DNA from 4 places in the Oceanimonas sp. MB9 genome. Region 2 is predicted to be linked to each of the others. Evidence: predicted binding sites of a transcription regulator. Region 2 holds the regulator's gene; each other region holds the start of a gene.
The links. Region 2 encodes sigma-54, which starts transcription at its own class of promoters, with help from an activator protein. Its sites were predicted from a motif close to TGGCACNGTTTTNGCTT; they were not measured.
Positions count from the first base shown of each region.

Region 1: the regulator sigma-54 is predicted to act here: its motif matches at 1,619-1,635, upstream of flgF (flagellar basal-body rod protein FlgF).
Region 3: the regulator sigma-54 is predicted to act here: its motif matches at 1,830-1,846, upstream of OJHNALOF_RS03430 (superinfection exclusion B family protein).
Region 4: the regulator sigma-54 is predicted to act here: its motif matches at 3,697-3,713, upstream of OJHNALOF_RS04830 (cytochrome ubiquinol oxidase subunit I).

Region 1 is NZ_VFBE01000005.1:517,021-522,306, reverse strand. It holds gene flgH (flagellar basal body L-ring protein FlgH) at 1-18, opposite strand, end outside; gene flgG (flagellar basal-body rod protein FlgG) at 32-820, opposite strand; gene flgF (flagellar basal-body rod protein FlgF) at 832-1,578, opposite strand; gene flgE (flagellar hook protein FlgE) at 1,759-3,033, opposite strand; gene OJHNALOF_RS05675 (flagellar hook assembly protein FlgD) at 3,043-3,741, opposite strand; gene flgC (flagellar basal body rod protein FlgC) at 3,748-4,167, opposite strand; gene flgB (flagellar basal body rod protein FlgB) at 4,164-4,565, opposite strand; gene OJHNALOF_RS05660 (protein-glutamate O-methyltransferase CheR) at 4,699-5,286, opposite strand, start outside.
Region 2 is NZ_VFBE01000008.1:45,969-51,254, reverse strand. It holds gene OJHNALOF_RS11060 (KpsF/GutQ family sugar-phosphate isomerase) at 1-386, shown strand, start outside; gene kdsC (3-deoxy-manno-octulosonate-8-phosphatase KdsC) at 383-937, shown strand; gene lptC (LPS export ABC transporter periplasmic protein LptC) at 934-1,482, shown strand; gene lptA (lipopolysaccharide transport periplasmic protein LptA) at 1,451-1,972, shown strand; gene lptB (LPS export ABC transporter ATP-binding protein) at 1,975-2,700, shown strand; gene OJHNALOF_RS11035 (RNA polymerase factor sigma-54) at 2,744-4,180, shown strand; gene hpf (ribosome hibernation promoting factor) at 4,205-4,492, shown strand; gene ptsN (PTS IIA-like nitrogen regulatory protein PtsN) at 4,495-4,941, shown strand; gene rapZ (RNase adapter RapZ) at 4,952-5,286, shown strand, end outside.
Region 3 is NZ_VFBE01000005.1:20,836-26,121, forward strand. It holds gene OJHNALOF_RS03415 (TIGR01244 family sulfur transferase) at 1-315, shown strand, start outside; gene OJHNALOF_RS03420 ((2Fe-2S)-binding protein) at 419-610, shown strand; gene OJHNALOF_RS03425 (methylglyoxal synthase) at 732-1,193, shown strand; gene OJHNALOF_RS03430 (superinfection exclusion B family protein) at 1,203-1,775, opposite strand; gene OJHNALOF_RS03435 (heme-binding protein) at 2,022-2,453, shown strand; gene OJHNALOF_RS03440 (TetR/AcrR family transcriptional regulator) at 2,626-3,246, shown strand; gene OJHNALOF_RS03445 (MFS transporter) at 3,250-4,632, opposite strand; gene xdhA (xanthine dehydrogenase small subunit) at 4,856-5,286, shown strand, end outside.
Region 4 is NZ_VFBE01000005.1:332,091-337,376, reverse strand. It holds gene OJHNALOF_RS04840 (GAF domain-containing protein) at 1-902, opposite strand, end outside; gene OJHNALOF_RS04835 (cytochrome d ubiquinol oxidase subunit II) at 1,147-2,142, opposite strand; gene OJHNALOF_RS04830 (cytochrome ubiquinol oxidase subunit I) at 2,144-3,550, opposite strand; gene OJHNALOF_RS04825 (sensor histidine kinase) at 3,846-5,286, shown strand, end outside.

The DNA.
Region 1 (5,286 bases), on a different contig from region 2:
GATCAGGACACATCTCATGGCCGGTCTCCGGTTACAGCTGCTGGTTGACGTAGGCCAGCATGTCGTCCACGGCGGAAATCACCTTGGAGTTCATTTCATAGACCCGCTGGGCCTGAATCAGGTTGACCAGCTCCTCGGTCACGTTGACGTTGGACGTTTCCAGCATGCCCTGCTTGAGGGTACCAAAGCCATCGGCGCCGGCAATGCCCTGCAACGGCGCACCGCTCGACTGGGTGGCCAGGAAGAGGTTTTCCCCCTTGGGCTGCAGGCCGGCGGGGTTGGCAAAGTCGGTCACGATGAGCTGGCCAATCACCTGGGAATCGGCCTGACCGGCCAGCTGTACCGATACCTCGCCATTGGTGCCCACGCTGATGCTCTGGGCATTTTCCGGGATCTGCATTTCCGGCAATACCGGGTAGCCATTGCCGGGCGTCACGATAATGCCTTCTTCGTTGAGGGCAAACTGGCCGTTGCGGGTATAGCCGGTGGTACCATCGGGAAGCAGTACTTCAAAAAAGCCGCGGCCGTCGATCATCACATCCAGGGCGTTGTCTGTGGTCTGCACGCTCCCTTGAGTAAAGCTTTTCTGGGTGGCGACCACCTTGCTGCCGGCGCCTAGCATCAGCCCGGAAGGCAGGTTGCTGTCGGCGGTGGCCCGGCCACCGGGCTGGTGAATATTCTGATAGAGCAGGTCTTCAAAGATGGCCCGGCCCTTTTTAAACCCAACGGTACTGGCGTTGGCCAGGTTGTTGGAGGTCACCGAAATATTGGTCTGCTGGGCGTCGAGCCCGGTCTTGCTAATCCACAATGCGGGGTTCATGTTGCTCTCCTTTAACCGATGCGCAGCAGCTGGGCATGGGCCTTGTCGTTTTCCTCGGCGTGACTCATCATTTTCAGCTGGGTCTCAAAGCGCCGTTGCAGATCGATAAGATGGGTCATTTCGGCGATGGGATTGACGTTACTGCCTTCCAGCGCACCGGCAATCAGCTGCACCTGGGCCGAGGCCGGCTCGGCTTCACCGTCCTTGCGGCGAAACAGGCCGTCATTGCCCTTTTCAATCTGGTCATGGTCCGGCAACACCGTCTTGATGCGCTGCAACTCGGCACCACCATCGGCAGGCTCACCTTCCAACCGTGCAAAGATGGTACCGTCCTTGTTAATCTCCATTTTCTCCAGCGGCAGCGGCAGCACGATGGGATTGCCGCCATCGTCCAGCACATTAAGGCCGGTACTGGTCTGCAGCAGGCCTTCCACCGACACCTGCAGGTTGCCGAAGCGGGTATAAGCCTCGGTTCCGTCCGCCGCTTCCACCGCCAGCCAGCCGTCACCGGCCACGGCCACGTCAAGTTCTCGTCCTGTGGTCTGAATGGGGCCGGCGGCAAAATTTTGCCCCGGCCGCTCGGTCATGGCAAACACCCGGCTGGGCAGGCCTTCACCAAAGGCCTGCATGGCTCGAGCCTGCTCCAGATCGGCACGAAAACCGGTGGTATTGGCGTTGGCCAGGTTATTGGCGCGCAGGGCCACACTGTGCATGTTTTCCTTGGCGCCCGACATGGCGATATAAAGCAGATGATCCATTTCAGCTCCCGGATTGGCCGAGTGGGTAATGATGGAACTAATGCAAAATCAGTGCCAGTTGAAATCTTCGGCGTCTACCGTGGTAGCGCGCGATGGGTCATGGAATGAATGGACATCAATCAGGACAATATAAAAAACCCGGCACTTAAGCCGGGTTTTCCTTTCAGCAGCCGGTTTGTATTAACGGATTTGCAGTATGGTCTGCTGCAGGGTGCTGTTCACTTCCAGCGCCCGGGAGTTGGCCTGGAAGTTACGCTGGGCGGTGATGAGATCCACCAGCTCACTGGTCAGGTTGGTATTGGACTGTTCCAGTGCGGCCACGCTTACCTTGCCAAAAATACCGGTGTTGGGCTGGCCGCTGACCGCCTCGCCCGACAGCAGCGATTGCCGCCATTGAGTGTCGCCAATCTGGGTCAGGCCCTGCTCGTTGGGAAAACGGGCCATGGCCACTATGCCGAGGTTTTCGGTGCTGCCGTTGCTGTAGGTGGCCTGCACCAGGCCATCGGCTCCCACATCCACCTTGGTCAACCGGCCCACGGTATTGCCGTCCTGAGTGTTGGAAGTCACTTCAAAGGCACCGGCATTCATGCTGGCGTCGGTGATATTGATGGTGATTTGCTGAGTAGCATCAGAGCCGTTAGTAAAGCCCAGCTGATCGGTCTGAATTGAGGTCGCCGAAGCCGGCAGCAGGTTACCACTGGTATCAAACTCCAGCGTCATGCTGTTTGCCGGCACAGCACCATTGCTGGCGAGCGCATCATTGCCATCCACATAAACAAACATTTTCCACTCATTGGCCGGCGCCACCACGGTGTTGTCCTTAACGAAATACTGGGTCACCGTATGAGTATCACCCAGTGAGTCATAAACGGTCATGGAGGTGGATGAGGTATAGGTCGACGAATCGGTGGGGCTGAAGTTGGCCGGATCCAGCGCCGTCGCCTTGGCCGGCAGGTTAACACCGGTTCTGACCTCGGTGGTCGCCACCGGCTCGCCCGCCTTGTCGGGTATACGCAGGGGCTGGGTAGTGTTCAGGCCCAGTCCCGCCGGGGTGCCGTCCTGGTTGGCCTGATAGGTCTGCAGGTAATGTCCCTGAGAGTTGACTACATAACCCTCGTCATTCAGGCGAAAGGCACCGGCGCGGGTAAAAGTGCGATCCAGCGAGCCCACTTCGTCGGACATCACGAAAAAACCGCTGCCATTGATGGCCATGTCCAGGGAGTTATTGGTGAACTGCAATGCGCCCTGATGGAACTGCTGGGCCACGGCGGCGGTCTGCACACCACTGCCCGACTGGGTTTTGGCGTTGGCGAAAATGGAGTTGGCGTAGACATCGGCAAACTCGGCTCGGGACTCCTTGAAACCGATGGTATTGACGTTGGCGATGTTGTTGGCGGTTACGTCCAGATCTTTCTGGGCCGCATTCACGCCGCTGAGAGCAATATTAAAAGACATAAGTTCTCCTTACGCCGCCTTGCGGCTGGCTATTTCCAGAATTTGATTGAGCGGCAGGCCGCCCAGCCCCGCCAGATTGACCAGGGTCGGGCTGTCGGCACTCCCAAGAGTGACACTGTCGACCCGGGCAAATGCCAGGGCGCTCAGCTCTTCCCGCTGGTTGTCGACCAAGCCACTGACCTTGATGTTGTACTTGCCGGTGGGCGCCGGCTCCCCCGCCTCGTTTAATCCGTCCCAGGTGAAATTGACATTACCGCGCTGCTTACCGTCCAGGGGAATGGTACGCACCAGCTCGCCCTTTTCGTTTTCGATACGAATCAGCACATTGGTGGCGCCTTCACCGGCCACTACCACGCCATCCACCGGCTCGCTGTTGTCCCAGTAGGCCATGGCGCTTGGCACCAGTACCTTCTGCCCCACCAGGCTGGACGCCTGCAGCGCCTGACTGGAGGTCATCACCTCACTCAGCCCCGACAGCTGTTGGGTCATGTTGTTGATGCCGTCGGCGGTAGAAAAGGAGGTCATCTGGGCAATCATCTGGGAGTTGTCCGCAGGCTTGAACGGATCCTGATAGGCGAGCTGTTGAGTGAGCAGGGCAAAAAAGTCTTCCTGCTCCAGCTTGGCCCGGCTGTTGTCGGCAGCCTTTTCCGCCGGACTTTGCTCCCCCGGCCACTTCAGGCCGTTGAGGTAATCGTTATTGACCTGCATGCGTTATCACCCCTTGCCCAGCCGCAGGGTCTGCTGCAGCATTTGTTTGGCGGCGTCGGCTACCTGCACATTAGTCTGATAATTGCGCGAGGCACTCAGCATGTCGGTCATCTCTTCCACCACATTGACGTTGGGCTTGTAGATAAAGCCCTCGGCGTCGGCCAGGGGGTGATCCGGACTGAATTCCTTTTGCAGCGGCTTGTCGGTTTCCACAATGCCCATAACTTTGACACCGACGCTTTCCTGACGATCCGACAGCGCCCGGTCAAGGTCGGCGGCAAACACCGGCTTGCGGGCCCGGTAGGTCTCGTTAATGCTGGAACTGACACTGTCGGCATTGGCCAAATTACTGGCGGTGGTATTGAGACGAACCGACTGGGCACTCATGGCGCTGCCGGAAATATCAAATACTTTAAAAAGGCTCACATCGAGTCTCCTTTAATCGCTTTCATCAGGCCGGAGATCTTGCTGTTGAGAAACTCCAGCGAGGCCTGGTACTGCAAGGCGTTTTCCATGTAGCTGGTACGTTCGGTCTGCACGTCGACGGTGTTACCATCCCCGGTATCGGGCTGGGTGGGCACTCGATACTGCACCGTGCCGGGTGGCGCCAGCTCAACGGCAAAGTGCCGGCCGTTGGTGCGACTGAGGGAAAAGTTCTGCTGCCCCTGGGCCTGGCTGAGCGCAGCCTGAAAGTCCATGTCTTTTGCCTTGTAGCCCGGCGTGTCGGCATTGGCCAGGTTACCGGCCAGCAACTCGGCGCGCTCCGAGCGCGTCACCAGTGCATGCTGATGAATGCCGAAAGCCTTGTCGAAAGATATCGTCACCGCCACCTCCTGCTGCCATCGTGACCCGGTCAGCGCGACCCGGCTAATGGGTCATAACAAAGCAAAAGGTGTGCCAGTTTAATAAGGAAAAGTGCGAAAAGAGGCCGGAGCGGCGAACCCGGCCCAAATGCGGTTATTTAAGCCGGTAAATAATACCCGGGCTACAGCGAATCATCTCAAACCGGTCAGACAGGCCAGTGAGCGATTCGGACGCCCCGAGGAGCAGATAGCCCCCGGGGTTGAGGGCGCCGGCAAACTGGTTAAGGATTTTTGATTTGTTCTCGGGAGAGAAATAAATCAGTACGTTACGGCAGAAAATCACATCGAACTTGCCCAGGGGTGCATAACTGTCGAGCAGGTTGTAAGGGCGAAAGCTGACCATGTTTCTGACGCTGCCCTGCAATTGCATACGGCCGTCACTCTGGGGCGTAAAAAAACGCGTGCGCCGCTCCGGCGATAGTCCCCGGGCCAGCGACAAGCTGTCGTAAATGCCGGTTTTGCATTGCTCGAGCATGGTAGCGGAAATGTCGGTGGCAAGAATTTGCAGCCCCGGCAAGGAGCCCGGCCGCCGGGCCGCATATTCCAGTGCGGTCATGGCAATGGAGTACGGCTCCTGGCCCGAGGAGCAGGCCGCCGACCAGATCCGCAGCGACTTGCCGGGCTTGGCCAGCTCTGGAAACAGCCGCTCGCCAAGCTGTACAAAGGGGTAGGTATCACGAAA
Region 2 (5,286 bases):
TGCTGCTGCGAGTGGCCGATATCATGCACAAGGACGAGCGGGTGCCCCGAGTGGGCCTCGACACCCTGATCATCGAGGCGCTGCTGGAGATCGGCCGCAGCGGCATGGGCTTTACCGCCGTGGTCGATGGCGAAGGCCGGCTGGCCGGCATCTATACTGACGGAGACCTGCGCCGCACCCTGGACCACAAGGTTGACGTGCACAACACTCGCATCGCGCAGGTCATGACCCGCAGCTGCACCACTGTGCCCGCCGGCATGCTGGCGGCGGAAGCGGTCAAACTGATGGAAGAGAAAAAAATCAGCGGCCTGCTGGTGCTGGATGATGACCAGCGCCCGATCGGGGCCTTTAACATGCACGATTTACTACGCGCGGGAGTGATCTGATGACGGTACAAACCCTCTATGGCGCCGTGACCAAGGACGTCTGGCGCCGGCTGAAAGACATTCGCCTGCTGATTTGTGACGTGGACGGCGTCTTGTCCGATGGCATGATCTATATCGGTAACGACGGCGAGGAATACAAGGGCTTTTCCACGCGGGACGGCTTTGGCATCAAGGCATTGCTCAATGCCGGCATCGAAGTGGCGGTGATCACCGGGCGCAGCTCACGCATCGTCAGTGAACGCATGGCTTCACTGAGCGTGCGCCATGTCTATCAGGGCCAGAGTGACAAGATGCACAGTTACGGCGAGCTGCTTGAGCGCCTCGGGCTCACGCCACAACAGGTGGCCTATATCGGCGACGACGTGGTGGATCTGCCGGTGATGCAGGACTGCGGCCTGGGGGTAGCGGTGGCCGATGCCCACCCGCTGGTGCTGCAGCGGGCCGATTACACGACCCGCACTGCCGGTGGCCGGGGTGCGGTGCGCGAACTGTGCGATCTGCTGCTGGCGGCCCGCGGCCGGCTGGAGCAGGCCGAGGGCATGAGCGTATGAGCCGCCAGACCTGGCTGTTTGGCGCCCTGTTCATCATTGCGCTGGCCAGCTGGCAGTGGTTTCGCAACGATACCGAAGCGCCGGTAAACCCGCAGGATTACCAGCCCGATTTCGTCGCCACCAACCTGGCCAGCGTGCAGTACAACCGGCTGGGGCTGCCCTACCGGGGCATGCAGGCGGAGTACGCCGAGTACTACGAGCCCCTGTCCATGACCCTGATGAAAAAACCTGTTATCTTGCTCTATTCCCCCGATGGCCAGCCCCAGTGGCGGCTCCGCGGTGATGACGGCACCATCAATACCGGCGACAATGCCGTGCTGACCGGCAATGTCGTGGGCAATGGGCTGCAACCGGATGCCCTGGTGGAAACCCTGACCACCGAATATCTGGAACTGGACTTTATCAATAACCAGCTGCGCTCCAACCGGCAGGTGCGGCTGCAAAGTCCGCAATACCAGGCCGAGGGGCTGGGTGTGCTGGGCGAGCTTGATCAACAAACGGTGGAATTACTGAATGAAACCCGGGCAACTTATTTCAATCCTTAGTCTTGGCGGCCTGCTCGGCCTGGGTCAGGCCCAGGCCAGGGACAGCGACTTTCGCCAGCCGGTGACCATAGACGCGGGCCGTCAACTGGTAGAGCTGGCCGATGACAAGGTCACCTTTATCGACAAGGTAGTGGTCAAGCAGGGCAGCATAGACGTGCGCGCCGACCAGCTGGTGGTGATCCGCAATGAACAGGGCCTGCAGTCGATGACCGCCAAGGGCAGTCCGGCCACCTACGAGCAGATCCTCAACAACGGCAAGCCGGTGCATGCCGAGGCGCGGGAAATTCACTACGACATGCGCGCCCGCACCATCACCCTGATTCGGGACGCCAAGCTCAAGCAGGATGACAACATCGTCACCGGCTACCGTATTCGCTACTTTATCGACAAGGAGCAGATGGAGGCCGAAAGCCAGGGCGGCAAGGACAGGGTCACCACCATCTTCCTGCCCGAGCAGGTGCAGAATTTCGACGAGCAGGACAAGAACTGAGCATGGCGATACTGAAAGCGCGCGGCCTGCAGAAAAGCTACAAGGGCCGCAAAGTGGTGGCCGACGTCAGCCTGACCGTGAACACCGGTCAGATCGTGGGTCTGCTCGGCCCCAACGGTGCCGGCAAGACCACCTCCTTTTACATGATTGTAGGCCTGGTCCAGCGGGACGCCGGCAGCATCACCATCGACGGCCAGGATATCAGTCACGAGCCCATGCACGTGCGCGCCCGCTCCGGCATTGGCTACCTGCCCCAGGAGGCCTCGATTTTTCGCCGCCTGAGCGTTGCCGACAACCTGATGGCGGTGCTGCAGACCCGCAAGGATCTGAATGCCGACGGCCGCAGCGAGAAAATGGAACAGCTGCTGGAAGAATTCAACATTACCCATATTCGCGACAGCCTGGGAATGAGTCTGTCCGGCGGCGAACGGCGGCGGGTTGAGATCGCCCGGGCGCTGGCGGCGGATCCGCGCTTTATTCTGCTCGACGAACCCTTTGCCGGCGTGGATCCCATTTCGGTGATAGACATCAAGAAAATCATTCTGCACCTCAGGGACAGAGGACTGGGCGTACTGATCACCGATCACAATGTACGCGAGACCCTGGACGTGTGCGAAAAGGCCTATATTGTCAGTCATGGGCACCGCATCGCCGCCGGCACACCGACGGAAATCCTCGCCAACGAGCAGGTCAAAAAGGTTTATCTCGGCGAACAATTCAGCCTCTGAAGGCACCGCAACCCGCGGTTGATATGGAAGGACGTTTGCATACATGAAGCCGACTCTTCAGTTACGTCTGGGCCAGCAGCTGACCATGACGCCCCAGCTGCAGCAGGCCATTCGCCTGTTGCAGCTGTCCAGCATGGAGCTGCAGCAGGAAATTCAGCAGGCGCTGGACAGCAACCCCCTGCTGGAGCAGGAGGAAGCCGACAGCGTCAAGGTGGCCGACAACCGCAACGAAGAGCAGATGGCCGCCGACACCGCCATGGAGCGCAACCAGCTGTCCGAAGACTTGCCCATGGACACCAGCTGGGAGGAGGTTTACACCGCCTCTCCGGTCAGCGGCGGCGCCGGCCTGCCGGAAGGGCTGGAAGACAGCGTTTACCAGGGTGAAACCACCGAGAGCCTGCAGGACTACCTGATCTGGCAGATGAATCTGACCCCTTTCAGTGACACCGATCAGGCCATCGCCATGGCCATAATCGATGCCGTCGACGACGCCGGCTACCTCACCGCCGGTATCGACGATCTGCTGGAAGCGGTATCGGCCCAGGAGCTCGGTATCGAAGCCGACGAAGTGGAAGCAGTGCTCAAGCGTATTCAGCACTTCGATCCCATCGGCGTGGCCGCCCGCAGCGTGCAGGAATGCCTGTGCATTCAGCTAGAGCAGTATCCGCCCGACACACCCTGGCTGAGTGAAGCCCGCGCCTTGCTGGCCCAGCACATGGACCTGCTCGGCAACCGTGACTACCGCAGCCTGCAGCGCAAGACCAAGCTCAAGGAAGACGAGCTCAGGGAAGTGCTGGCGCTGATTCAGCAACTGGAGCCCCGCCCCGGCAGCAGCATTATTCAGGGTAACTCCGAATACGTCATTCCCGATGTGGTGGTCACCAAGCGCAGCGGGGTCTGGGTGGTGGAACTCAACCCCGAGGCCATGCCCAAGATACGGCTCAACCAGACCTACGCGGCCCTGGCCAGCAAGCCCCGCAACAGCGAGGACGGCCAGTTTATTCGCAATCACCTGCAGGACGCCAAGTGGTTTCTCAAGAGCCTTGAAAGCCGAAATGAGACCCTGCTCAAGGTTGCCAATTGTATTGTTGAACAACAACAGGCATTCTTTGAATATGGAGAAGAGGCCATGAAGCCCATGGTGCTGAACCATGTGGCGGAAGCGGTGGAGATGCACGAATCCACCATCTCCCGGGTGACCACACAGAAGTTCATGCACAGCCCCCGTGGCGTGTTTGAACTCAAGTATTTCTTCTCCAGTCATGTGGGCACCGACGACGGGGGTGAGTGTTCGTCCACGGCAATTCGCGCCCTGATCAAGAAGCTGGTCGGGGCCGAAAACCCGGCCAAGCCGCTGAGCGACAGCAAAATTGCCCAGCTGCTGGCCGACCAGGGGATCAAGGTGGCCAGGCGAACCATCGCCAAGTACAGGGAATCACTGGCCATTCCCCCTTCCAATCAGCGCAAACGCCTGGTTTAAAGGCAACGACAGAAGGAAGACGTTATGCAAATAAATCTGACCGGACACCATGTCGAGATCACCGATGCCCTGCGTGATTATGTGAACAGCAAGTTTACCCGGCTGGAACGCCATTTCGATCACATCACCAATGCGCACGTCATCCTTAATGTGGAAAAAATGCAGCAAATCGCCGAAGCCAAGCTGAACGTCACCGGCGGCGAGCTGTTTGCCAACTCCCAGCATGAAAACATGTATGCGGCCATCGACAGCCTCATCGACAAGCTGGATCGTCAAATCATCAAACACAAAGAAAAACTCAAGCAAAAATAACCATGGAAGTCGCCGACATACTCAGCAGGGGCTGCACCCGCAGTGCAGTCCCCTGCACGAGCAAAAAACGTGCTCTGGAAATTATCAGCGAGCTGGCTGCCGAACATCTCAATATCGGCAGCCAGCCGCTTTTTGACTGTCTGCTGGCCCGAGAGAAAATGGGCAGTACCGGCATCGGCAATGGCATCGCCATTCCTCACGGCCGGATCAGTGATGACAACAAGGCGACTGCCGTACTGCTTACCTTTGCCGAGCCGGTGGAATTCGACGCCATCGACAACCAGCCGGTGGGCCTGGTGTTTGCCCTGCTGGTACCGGAGCAGGAATGCAAGCAACACCTCAAGACCCTGTCGCTGATCGCCGAGAAACTGAGTAACAAGCAGGTGTGCCGGCAATTACGTCAGGCCGGCAGCGATGAGGAACTCTATCAAATCATGATTTCAGCCTGAGGATAGCAAGATGCAGCTGGTGATCGTCAGTGGCCGTTCCGGTTCGGGCAAAACCGTGGCCTTACGGGTACTTGAAGATCTCGGCCATTACTGCGTCGACAACCTGCCGGTGGCGCTGCTGCCTGAGCTGGTGCGGCTGCGCCGGGACAAACCCGGAGCGGTGGCGGTAAGCATAGACGTACGCAACCTGCCCGACAGTGCCGAGCAGCTGGAAGCCTTTCTGGCCGAGGTGCGAGCCATGGATGACGTTCAGCCTTCCAGCATCTTTATCGACGCCGACAATTCAGTGCTGATCCGCCGTTTTGGGGACACTCGCCGGCTGCATCCGCTGTCCCGCCACAGCCT
Region 3 (5,286 bases), on a different contig from region 2:
GACGGTGAAGCCGCCGGCCAGCCGGCGGCCGAGGCACTGGCCGAGCAGGCGAGGGCCCGTGGCTTTGCCTGGGAGTGGATACCTATCAGCTCCGGTCAGTTTACCGAGGGCGCCATTGCGCGTTTTGACCAGGCACTGCAGGCACACCCGCAACCGGCGCTGGCATTTTGCCGCAGCGGCACGCGTTCCATCACCCTGTGGGCGCTGTCACAGGCTTCCCGTCAGCCGGTGGCCAAGCTGCTGCAGCAGTGCGCCGCCGCCGGCTATGATATGTCGGCCCAAGTCGATGCCCTTGCCGCCAGGCAGCGAAACTGAACCCGGCAAAAACGCCGTGATCGACGTCGTTTTTTTCAACAAAATTGACTTGCACTGATAACTGATATCATTTAGATTTGTCCTGAGAGCGGAGGACATTTCCATGTATGTGTGTTTGTGCAAGGGTATTACAGAGCGCCAGCTGAAAGAGGCCATCGCCGAGGGTCATAGCGAGTTTATGGATCTCAAGCGCGAGCTGGGTGTGGGTGCCCAGTGTGGCAAGTGCATACCCGTGGCCCTGGCCATTCTGGCCGAGGAGACCGCCAAAAACGCCGTCTATTACGAGGTGGCCTGAGTCCGGAGCTCACGATCATTGAAAAAGCCCCCGAAAGGGGGCTTTTTGTGTTTTGCAGGGCTGCTTATTTGAGGCAGCTTTGGCTACCATGGGGGCAGTTATCATTAAGGATGCCGTAGCCATGAAAGAGACGCAACGAACCCTTTCCGCCCGCAAGAACGTGGCCCTGGTGGCCCACGATCACAAGAAATCCCAGTTACTGGACTGGGTATCCACCCACGCCGAGGCGCTGCGCCCCCACCGCCTGTATGCCACCGGCACCACCGGCACCATGCTCGGTCGTCGGGTCGGGCTGCCGGTCGAGTGCCTGCTGTCGGGCCCCATGGGCGGCGATCAGCAACTGGGCGCCCTGATCGCCGAGGGCAAGATCGACGTGCTGATTTTCTTCTGGGATCCGCTCAACGCCGTACCTCATGATCCGGACGTCAAGGCGTTGTTGCGGCTGGCCTCGGTATGGAATATTCCGGTAGCCACCAATGCCGCCACCGCCGACATGCTGATTAACAGCGCTCAGATGAGCGCCGACTTCAGCATTTGCATTCCCGATTATGAAGGTTACCTGAAGGAAAGAACCGGCGACTGAAGTGCCGGCTCAGCCCCGGCCCAGCTGCCTGCTGGCATAGCGGGGTCGGTTGCTCATGATCTGACTTTTTTGCTCGTCGGTCATGCTGGCCGGGTTCAGTCCCAGCACGCGAAAGGTGAGCAGCGGCCTGGCCTCCAGGGTTACCATCAGTGGCCGAATCCCCTGCAGGACGGTGTCGCCGGGCTCGCCATAGGCATGGCTGAGAATACCCTGCTGCAACAGATTTTTGACGGCGGGCTCGGTTACCGGCAGTTTTATGACGTTTCTGCGCTGAATGACGAACTCCCGCAGCACCGCCTTTTCACTGGCGTCCAGATAATCCAGCAGTTCCTTCAGCAGCTTTTGTCGGGTCAGCCGTTGCTTTCGGTAAAACACGTGCTGAAACAGCATGATGGCCGCGATGGACAAAAAGTAGGTGGCCGACAGTACCATCATCAGCACAAACAGCAGGCGGTAATCTGCCAGCCAGGTACCCAGGGCGCCTGCAAACAGCCGCTCGGGCAGCAGGGTGATCATCAGGCAGCTGAGCATCAACCAGCACATCAACCAGTTCAGCGTGGAAACCTGTCGCAACTCCGGCATTGTTCGTCTCTCCGAGGAAGGGCCAGGCAGGCCCGAAAGTCCATGGCACAGTTCAGGCAAAATATGTGCCACTGAGGCCACACTGAGGGAATGTTAACACCGAGCGCAGGATGGTGGGAAAGGTAATAAGATAATTATCTTTATATTAAACGTATACAAAAATCTGTTAACTTTGTCCCGGTTTTATGTTTTATTAGGGCCCAGTTGGTAATACTTTAGTATGGCTAGACAGGGAGTCATTAAGTAATGAATACAGTTTCACTTGAACAGGCACTGGTGATCATTCAGGGCGCACTGAACCGGGCGAAGGAAGTCTCGGCCGCGCCGCTGACCGTGGCTGTGCTGGACAATGCAGGCGTATTGGTGGCCCTGCAGCGGCAGGACGATTCCAGTCTGATGCGCCCCGATATCGCCATTGCCAAAGCCTGGGGCTCCATCGCCCTGGGACGCAGCTCTCGCGGGCTGGCGGAAATGGCCGCAGCCCGGCCGGGCTTTATGCAGTCACTCAATACCCTGGGCGAAGGCAAAATTCTGCCGGCGCCGGGCGGGGTACTTATTCGTGATGAAAACAAGCGCATCATCGGCGCCGTCGGCATTACCGGCGATCTGTCCGATGTGGATGAAGCCTGCGCGGTAGCCGGCGTCGAGCATGCCGGCCTGCAGGCGGATTGCAGCTGAGGGAGCTGGCTCCCCGCTGGGATAACATGTTGTTTTGGTCGAGGGGTAACCTTGGTTACTCTTTTTTCACGCTCACCTTGTGGTGGGCGTTTTTTTTATGAATTTTTACCGTATTCCGGTATGGTTGGCAAAAACAAAGCCCGCATTTTGTGGACGGAGCCAAAAAATAACTATGTCACGGATAAGAGCAAGGAACGAAGAGAAGATTATTCGCGCAGCCAGCCGGGTGTTTGCCGAGCACGGCTATGCCGCCACCAAGACCGCCGATATCGCCGAGTTGGCGCAGTTGCCCAAGCCCAATATCTACTATTACTTTGGCAGCAAGGAAAACCTGTACCGGGCCGTGCTGGAAAGCGTCACCGAACCGTTGCTGGCGGCCTCGGCGCCCTTTGAAGAACATCAGGATCCGCTGACGGCGCTGACCGCCTACATTCGCGCCAAGCTGCTCATCTCCCGGGATTACCCCTATGCCTCCAAGGTGTTCGCCAGCGAGATCATGCACGGTGCTCCCCACCTGCCGGAAGACATCATTCAACGCCTGAGCGGCCAGACCCGTTTTCTAAGCGAGCGCCTGAGTCAGTGGATGGAGCAGGGGCTGATGGCCCGGCTGGAGCCCAAGCACCTGCTGTTTGCCATCTGGGCATCCACCCAGACCTACGCCGACTTCAACTGGCAGATCACCATGGCCCTGGGCAAGGACGAGCTCGACGAGACCGACTTTGATCAGGCCGCCGAGGTGATCACCCGCATGGTGATCGAAGGCTGCCGGGTCAGCCCCCTGGCCGAAGCCTGACAGTCAGCCCGAGGGGTTCTTGGCCTGGTTGCCCAGCTCCCGGTCGGGCATGATAAAACCCAGCAGCAGACATCCCAAGCCATAGCCGGCCAGTGACAGGTAGACCGGCGCCGACCAGTCGGCCTGTTGCTGCTGATACTGCCAGCCCAGCCAGATCACTCCCAGGGTGCCGCCCAGCGAGCGGCAGAAGTTCATCAGCGCCAGCCCAGCCCCCAGCTGGCTGGCGGGCAGGGCGTTCTGCACCGCGATGGAGCAGGCCACGATCAGAAAGCCGATGCCCACGCCGGCGGCAATTAAACCACCATACAGCCAGAGGCCGCTCAGGCCATGGTTCACCAATCCCCACAGCAGGCCACAGCCCAGTCCCAGCAGCAGGCCACCGGCCCAGGGAAAGGGACGGCAGTAGCCCACATGGGCAATGCGCTTGCCGCTGACAAAGGTGCCGGCGGTGACACTTAGAATAAACCACAGCAATACTCGGCTGGTGTCTTCCGGCCGCTGCCCCTGCTGCTCCAGCGCCAGGGGCAGATACACCAGCAATCCCAACCGCACCGCTTCCGACAAGGCCAGCAGCAGCACTGCCATGGCCATCAGCCGTTCCCTCAGCAGCCGCAACGGCAGCACGGGGTGAGGATGCCGCCACTGCTGCACCAGCAGCAACAGGCTGAGCAGCAGGGCCGAACCGATCAGGAGCGGCTGCCACGGCGCCAGTGCCGGCAGCAGCTCGGCGGTGTTGGTGGACAGTCCCCAGGCCACCCCCGCCAGCACCAGCAGCACCATGCCGGTGTGGTCGGGCCTGCTGCGGGTACCCCTGTGTCCCAGGCCCTGCAGTGCCCACCAGCACAGCCCCATGGCGAGTACGCCCAGGGGCAGCTTGAACAGAAACAGCCAGCGCCAGTCAAAGCGGGCAATCAGGGCGGCGCCCAGCAGCGGCCCGGCCACGCTGGATACCGCGAACAGGGTGGAGATCAGTCCCTGATAGCGGCCCACCTGACGAGGCGGTATTACATCGGCAATCACCGCAAACGACAGTGCAATCAGGCCACCGCCACCGAGACCGGTGAGTAACCGGGTGGCCAACAGCTGCGCCAGGCTGTCGGCCAGGACACTGGTCATCGAACCCAATATAAAGAGGGCAATGGCCGTCAGCAGGCAGGGCAGGCGGCCGAAACGATCGCTCAGCCGGCCATATACCGGCATGGTCAGGGTCATGGTGAACAGATAGCCGCTGACCAGCAGCGGCGCCAGGGCTGGGGCGTCAAAGGTGCGCCCCAGGCTGGAAATGGCCGGCATCAGCAGGGTGATTTCCAGCGCGCCCAGCATGATGGCCAGGGCTACACCGGCAAAGACCCGGTGTGCCTGCCGGTCTGGGGATGTCTCAAACATGATAAACAGGGCTCCCACTACACTTAAAGAAAACAGGCCGGGCCTTTCATGGCTTGCCCGAAACCGTCGTGCCAACAGGCAGTTAACTATGAAGTGGCGGGCATCGGCAACTTGGGTGTAAAATAATTGTTGACCCGTGAGTCAGATTTTAATTTAATTAGATGTGAAGATATTAACAACTCATTTGTTCGGCCAGGCGCCAGAACCCTGAAGGAGGCAAGCCGTGATCACCTTTCTGTTAAATCAGGAGCTGCGACAGGAGCAGGACCTGTCCCCCAATATGACGGTGCTCAATTATCTGCGCACCCGCGTTGGCAAGACCGGCACCAAGGAAGGCTGCGGCTCCGGTGACTGCGGCGCCTGCACCGTGGTGCTGGGCGAGCGTGACGGTGACCGCATGCGTTATCGCTCGGTCAACTCTTGCCTGACCTTTGTGTCGGCACTGCACGGCAAGCAACTGCTCACCGTGGAAGATCTCAAGTCCAAGGATGGCCGCCTGCACCCGGTGCAACAGGCCATGGTCGACTTTCACGGCTCCCAGTGCGGCTTCTGCACCCCGGGCTTTATCATGTCGATGTTTGCGCTGAGCAAGAACAAGCCGGCGGCCGGACAGCACGACATCTTTGAGGCCCTGGCCGGCAACCTGTGCCGCTG
Region 4 (5,286 bases), on a different contig from region 2:
TGATGCATTTCACTGAGGTCGGTCAGAATGCCGATAAACTCCGCCTCGCCGTGGTGCTCGTCCAGGCGTACCTCGCCCACCGCCAGGTGTACCGGCACCGAGTGGCCGTCCCGGTGCAGGGCCGCCACCTTGCGTCCCTTGCCGATCACGCGGGCGTCGCCGCCCTCGGTATAGTGACGCAGATACTGGTCGTGGTGCTCGGCCCAGCGGGATGGCATCAGCCGGCTGACATTTTCCCCCAGCAGGGCGTCTCTTTGGTAACCCAGCAGGTTCAGGGCGTAGTCGTTGATCTCTTGAATGTGGCCACGGCCGTCGATGCGCACGATGCCGGCCGCCGCCCCCTGAGTAATGGCCTCGTAACGGGCCAGCCGGTTGTCGCTGAGGCTGCCCTGTTCATTGAGCATTTGCCGTTTCCAGCGTAACCGCAGCAGGGCCCGGGCCTGACCGGCAAGCAATTCCAGCCGACGCAGCTCTTCTTCGCTCAGGGTGCGGGGCCTGGTATCCAGTATCGCCAGCACGCCCAGCACCAGGTCGGATTCCAGGTACAGGGGCATGCCCGCGTAAAAGCGCAGGCCAGGCTTCCCGGCAACCAGGGGGTGATCGGCAAAGCGCGCGTCCTGGCTGGCATCGCTGACCACCAGCGGTGCCCCGTCGGCCACCACCCAACTGCAAAAGGCGGCGTCCCGGGGGACTTCCTGTGCGCCAAGTCCGCGCTGGCTGCGAAACCACTGCCGCTCCTTGTCCGTCAGCGACACCAGCCCCATGGGCGCATTCAGCAGCAGACAGGCCAGCTCCACCAGCTGGTCGAATTCCGGATCCGGGGGAGTATCGAGCAGCTGCAACTGGTGCAGGCAGGCGAGGCGGGCCGGTTCGTTCGAGGGAAAGGGGGCAGAACTGTGCATGGTAACATCCCGTGTCTGAGCGTATGTCGCAACGGCGGCGCGGGCCGGAACGCCTATTACTGAGGCAGGCATCTTAACGTGGCCCCATAACAAAAACGACCCATACGGGTCGTTTTTGTTCAGCGACGGACCGGGGCTCAGGGGCTGCCCAGCAGCAGCCTGACGGCCATCCCCACCAGGGTGATCACTCCCACTCCGGCCAGGTAAAGTGCCGCAAACCACAGCCAGCCCTTTTTCCCGGCCATCAGTAACCTTCCTCGAAATCTTCCACCTTGCCGGAAAAGATACGGTAGCCCCACAGGGTATAGGCGCAGATCAGCGGCAGGAAAATCAGAATGCCCGGCAGCAGGAACTTGAGGCTGGTATCGGGGGCGCTGGCCTGCCACAGCGTGAGCTGATGGGGGATCAGGTAAGGGAACAGGCTCACCACCAGGCCACCAAAGCCGAGCAGGAACAGGCCACAGGCCAGCCAGAAGGGCCGGGTTTCATGGGGCTCGCCGTCCAGATCCCGGTACAGTAAAAAGCCCAGCACCATGCTCAGCAGCGGCAGCGGCGACAGCCAGATAAAATTGAGGCCGTCAAACCAGCGGGCGCTGACCTGTTCGTTGTCCAGCACCATCCACAGGCTCAGCGCCAGCAGAATGACCATGATGGCAAGCACCAGCCGGCGTCCCAGGTGGGCGGCCCGGGTCAGCACGGGGTCCCGGCTTTTCAGCACCAGGTAGCAGCAGGCCAGCAGGGAATAGGCCACCATCAGCGCAAAGCCGGTAAACAGGCTGAAGGGGCTGAGCCAGTCAAGGGCGCCGAGCTCTCCCGGCACGGCGTCCACCCCCTGCACCACGGCACCGAGAATGGCCCCCTGGCAAAAGGTGGCCACGGTGGAGCCGAGCCAGAACGACTTGTCCCACCAGGGCTTGGAACGGTGTGACTTGAACCGGTACTCAAAGGCCACGCCGCGAAAGATAAGCCCGATCAGCATGATGATGATGGGCGTGTACAGGGTGGCCAGTATGCCGGCATAGGCGGCGGGAAAGGCGGCGAACAGCACTACGCCGCCAAACACCAGCCAGGTTTCGTTGCCGTCCCACACATGGGAGATGGAGCGCATCATGTGATCCCGCTCGCCCTCGCTGCGAAACCAGGGGTAAAGAATGCCGAGGCCGAGGTCAAAGCCGTCCAGCACCACATACATCAGGACCGCAAAGCCCAGCAGCAAATAATAAAACAGCGCCAGATCCATCTCAGTTCTCCACCACGTCGTGTTGCAGTTTCTTCACCCAGGCCAGGGCAAAACCGGGGGCCTTGATGCCAATCATGTGTTGCTCCAGGCGAGCCATGTCGGGCGGGCCCTTGCGGATCAGCTTGGCCATGAAATAGAGGTATACACAGAACAGCAGGCTGTAGGTCAGCACAAACAGGGTCAGGGAAAACAGCACCCGCTCCGCCGGCAGCGGCGACACCACCTCCATGGTGCGCACCAGGCCATGCACCAGCCAGGGCTGACGGCCCACCTCGGCCACGTACCAGCCGGCCAGGGTGGAGATCACGCCGGACGGGATCATCAGCATCATCAGCCACTGAAAAGGCCGACTTTCAAAATGGCCGTTCTTTCTGCGCAGCCACAGGCCCCAGAGGGCGGCACCTATCATCAGCATGCCCAGGCCCACCATGATGCGGAAGGAATAAAAAATCAGGGGCACATAGGGGCGCTCGTCGGCGGGTACCGACTTCAGGCCCTGCAGCTCGCCGTCCAGCTCGTGGGTGAGGATCAGCGACGCCAGCTTGGGGATCTTGATCTCAAAATGATTGGTCTCGGCCTCCATGTCGGGCACCGCGAACAGCAGCAGCGGCGCGCCGCGCTCGGTTTCCGGCCAGATCCCCTCCATGGCCGCCACCTTGATGGGCTGGTGCTCTTTTACGTTGAGGCCGTGAAAATCCCCCACCAGGGCCTGCACCGGTGCCAGCAGCAGCGCCGCCCACAGTGCCATGGACAGCCCCTTGCGGCCAAAGGCCAGATCCCGTTTTTTATACAGATACCAGGCGCTGACACCACCGATAAGGAAGGTGGCGCTAAGCATGGCCGCCAGCAACATGTGGGTCAGGCGGTAGGGCATGGACGGATTGAAAATCACCTCCATCCAGCTGGCCACCTCAAAGCGGCCGTCCACCAGCTCGTACCCCGCTGGCGTCTGCATCCAGGAATTCGCGACGATGATCCAGAAGGCGGAGATCCAAGTGCCGACCGCCACCACACAGGTGGAGAAAAAGTGCAGCTTTTCCCCCACCCGCTGCCAGCCAAACAGCATGACCCCGAGAAAACCCGCTTCTAGGAAGAAGGCGGTCAGCACCTCGTAGGCCATCAGCGGCCCGAGCACGGCACCGGTGATTTCGGAAAAGCGGGAGAAGTTAGTGCCAAACTCGTAAGACAGCACGATGCCGCTCACCACCCCCATGCCAAAGGTGATGGCAAAAGGCTTGATCCAGAATTTGGCCAGCTGAAAATACACCGGATTACGGGTTTTCAGCCAGAGCCCTTCCCAGATAGCAATGGCGGTAGCCAGGCCAATGGTGATGGCCGGAAAGATAATGTGAAAACTGACGGTAAAGGCAAACTGTATTCGCGACAGTATGGCGGCATCGAGTTCCATGGATCCTCCTTAACGGGCCAGTTGGCGGCGTACCAGGGCCGGCAGGCCCGCCATCAGAAGAACGATCACAATAGCGGAAAATTCCATCAACAGGGCGGTCATGTTCATTTGGGTTATGCTCACTTGCTGGTTTGGTGATGCATACAAAGCACAAAGCGTGCCAGCCTGTTAAAAAGCACGCCCCGCCTTGCCCTGGATCAATAACGACGCGAAAACTTGTGCTCACTGACAACAGGGTTTACAGTTCCAGACGCTCGAACTGTCAATTTCATTTACACCGGAAGCCACGGTTGCCATGCCCCTGGAACTCGCCTTTGAACTCATGATGATGCTCACCAGCGGCTGCGCCCTGCTGGTATCGGCCTGGTTGTTCTGGCGCGCCCGCAGCCGGCGCAGCATGAAGGCGCTGGCTGGCTTTGGGGTGATGATGGCACTGTGGTGCGCCGGCCATGTGGCGGTGTTTTACGGCCTGGACACCCTGGGCATGGCGCTGATCCTCGCCAACCCGCTGATGCCCACCTTTTTTCTCGACTTCGCCATCGGCTTTGTCAACCAGGGGCCGGGCCTGCGCCCCTGGCTGAGCCGGCTGGCGCGCTATCGCGGCCTGCTGTACGGCGCCGCCGTACTGGTCAGTATCATCACCCTGTGGCAAGGCGGTGGCGGCATCATCGCCTTTGGTCCCTTTGAGCACTATTTCGTGTTTCAGGGCAGTGGCTGGTTCAACATCGGCTACACCATTTTCATCGGCGTGCTGGCTCATGCCCTGCTGTTGTGGGGCTTTGTGCACCACAAAGGCAACCGGCGCCGCTCCATTGCCGCCATGTTCGCCGCCGGTGCCTGGGGCCTGCTGCTGGCCACCAGCTTTATCTTTCCCTCCCTGGGGCTGCACTGGTACCCCTGGCCCATGTTGCTGCTGCCGAGCTATGTGCTGCTGCTGGTCTACGGCGTGGTGCGTTATCAAATGCTGGAAATCAACGCCTGGGCCAACCGGGCGCTGCTGTGGATTCTGATGACCGGCCTGTTGCTGGGGCTGATGGCACTGTTCAGTGCCATGGCCGGACGGCTGGGCATGCAGGCGCTGGCCGCCGTGCCCCAGTGGCAGTTGTGGCTGTATTCACTGCTGTTGCTGATGCTGGCTCTGGCGTTATACCGGCCGGTAAGCGCCCTGGTAGAGCGCTTGGTCTACCCGGGCAGCCGGCTTGATGAGCAACTGCTGGAAACCTGGCTGGCACAGCTGCGCGACGCCAGCGGTTGGAATGCCCTGGCCCAGACCGCCGAGCGCCTGCTGGCCCGGCAGATGGGTCAGGCGGTCACCATACGCCTGCTGACCCAAACACCGTTTTACGAACCCGGCCCCGGGCTGGAGCTGTGGTGCCTGCATCATGCCCAGGGCTGGCAGTTCCGGCTCAAGGGCTTTGATGACGTTACCCCCGGCATGCGGCTCACCGCCGAGGTGTTCGGCTCCCTGCTGGCTACCCGCTGTGGCCTGCTGGAACGCTCGCTGCAATTGGCCGAAGCCGAGCGCAAACGGGTCTCGGAACAGCACCTGGTGGAGCTGGGCGGGCTGTCGGCGGCCATGGCCCACGAGCTGCGCAACCCGCTCAATACCATCTCCATGGCCACCGCCGGCCTGGACGCCGAGCGCAAGAACATGATTCAGGATCAGCTCAAGCGCGCCGACCGGCTGATTGCGGATCTGCTGACCTATTCCGGCCAATTGCAGATCCAGGCCCGCG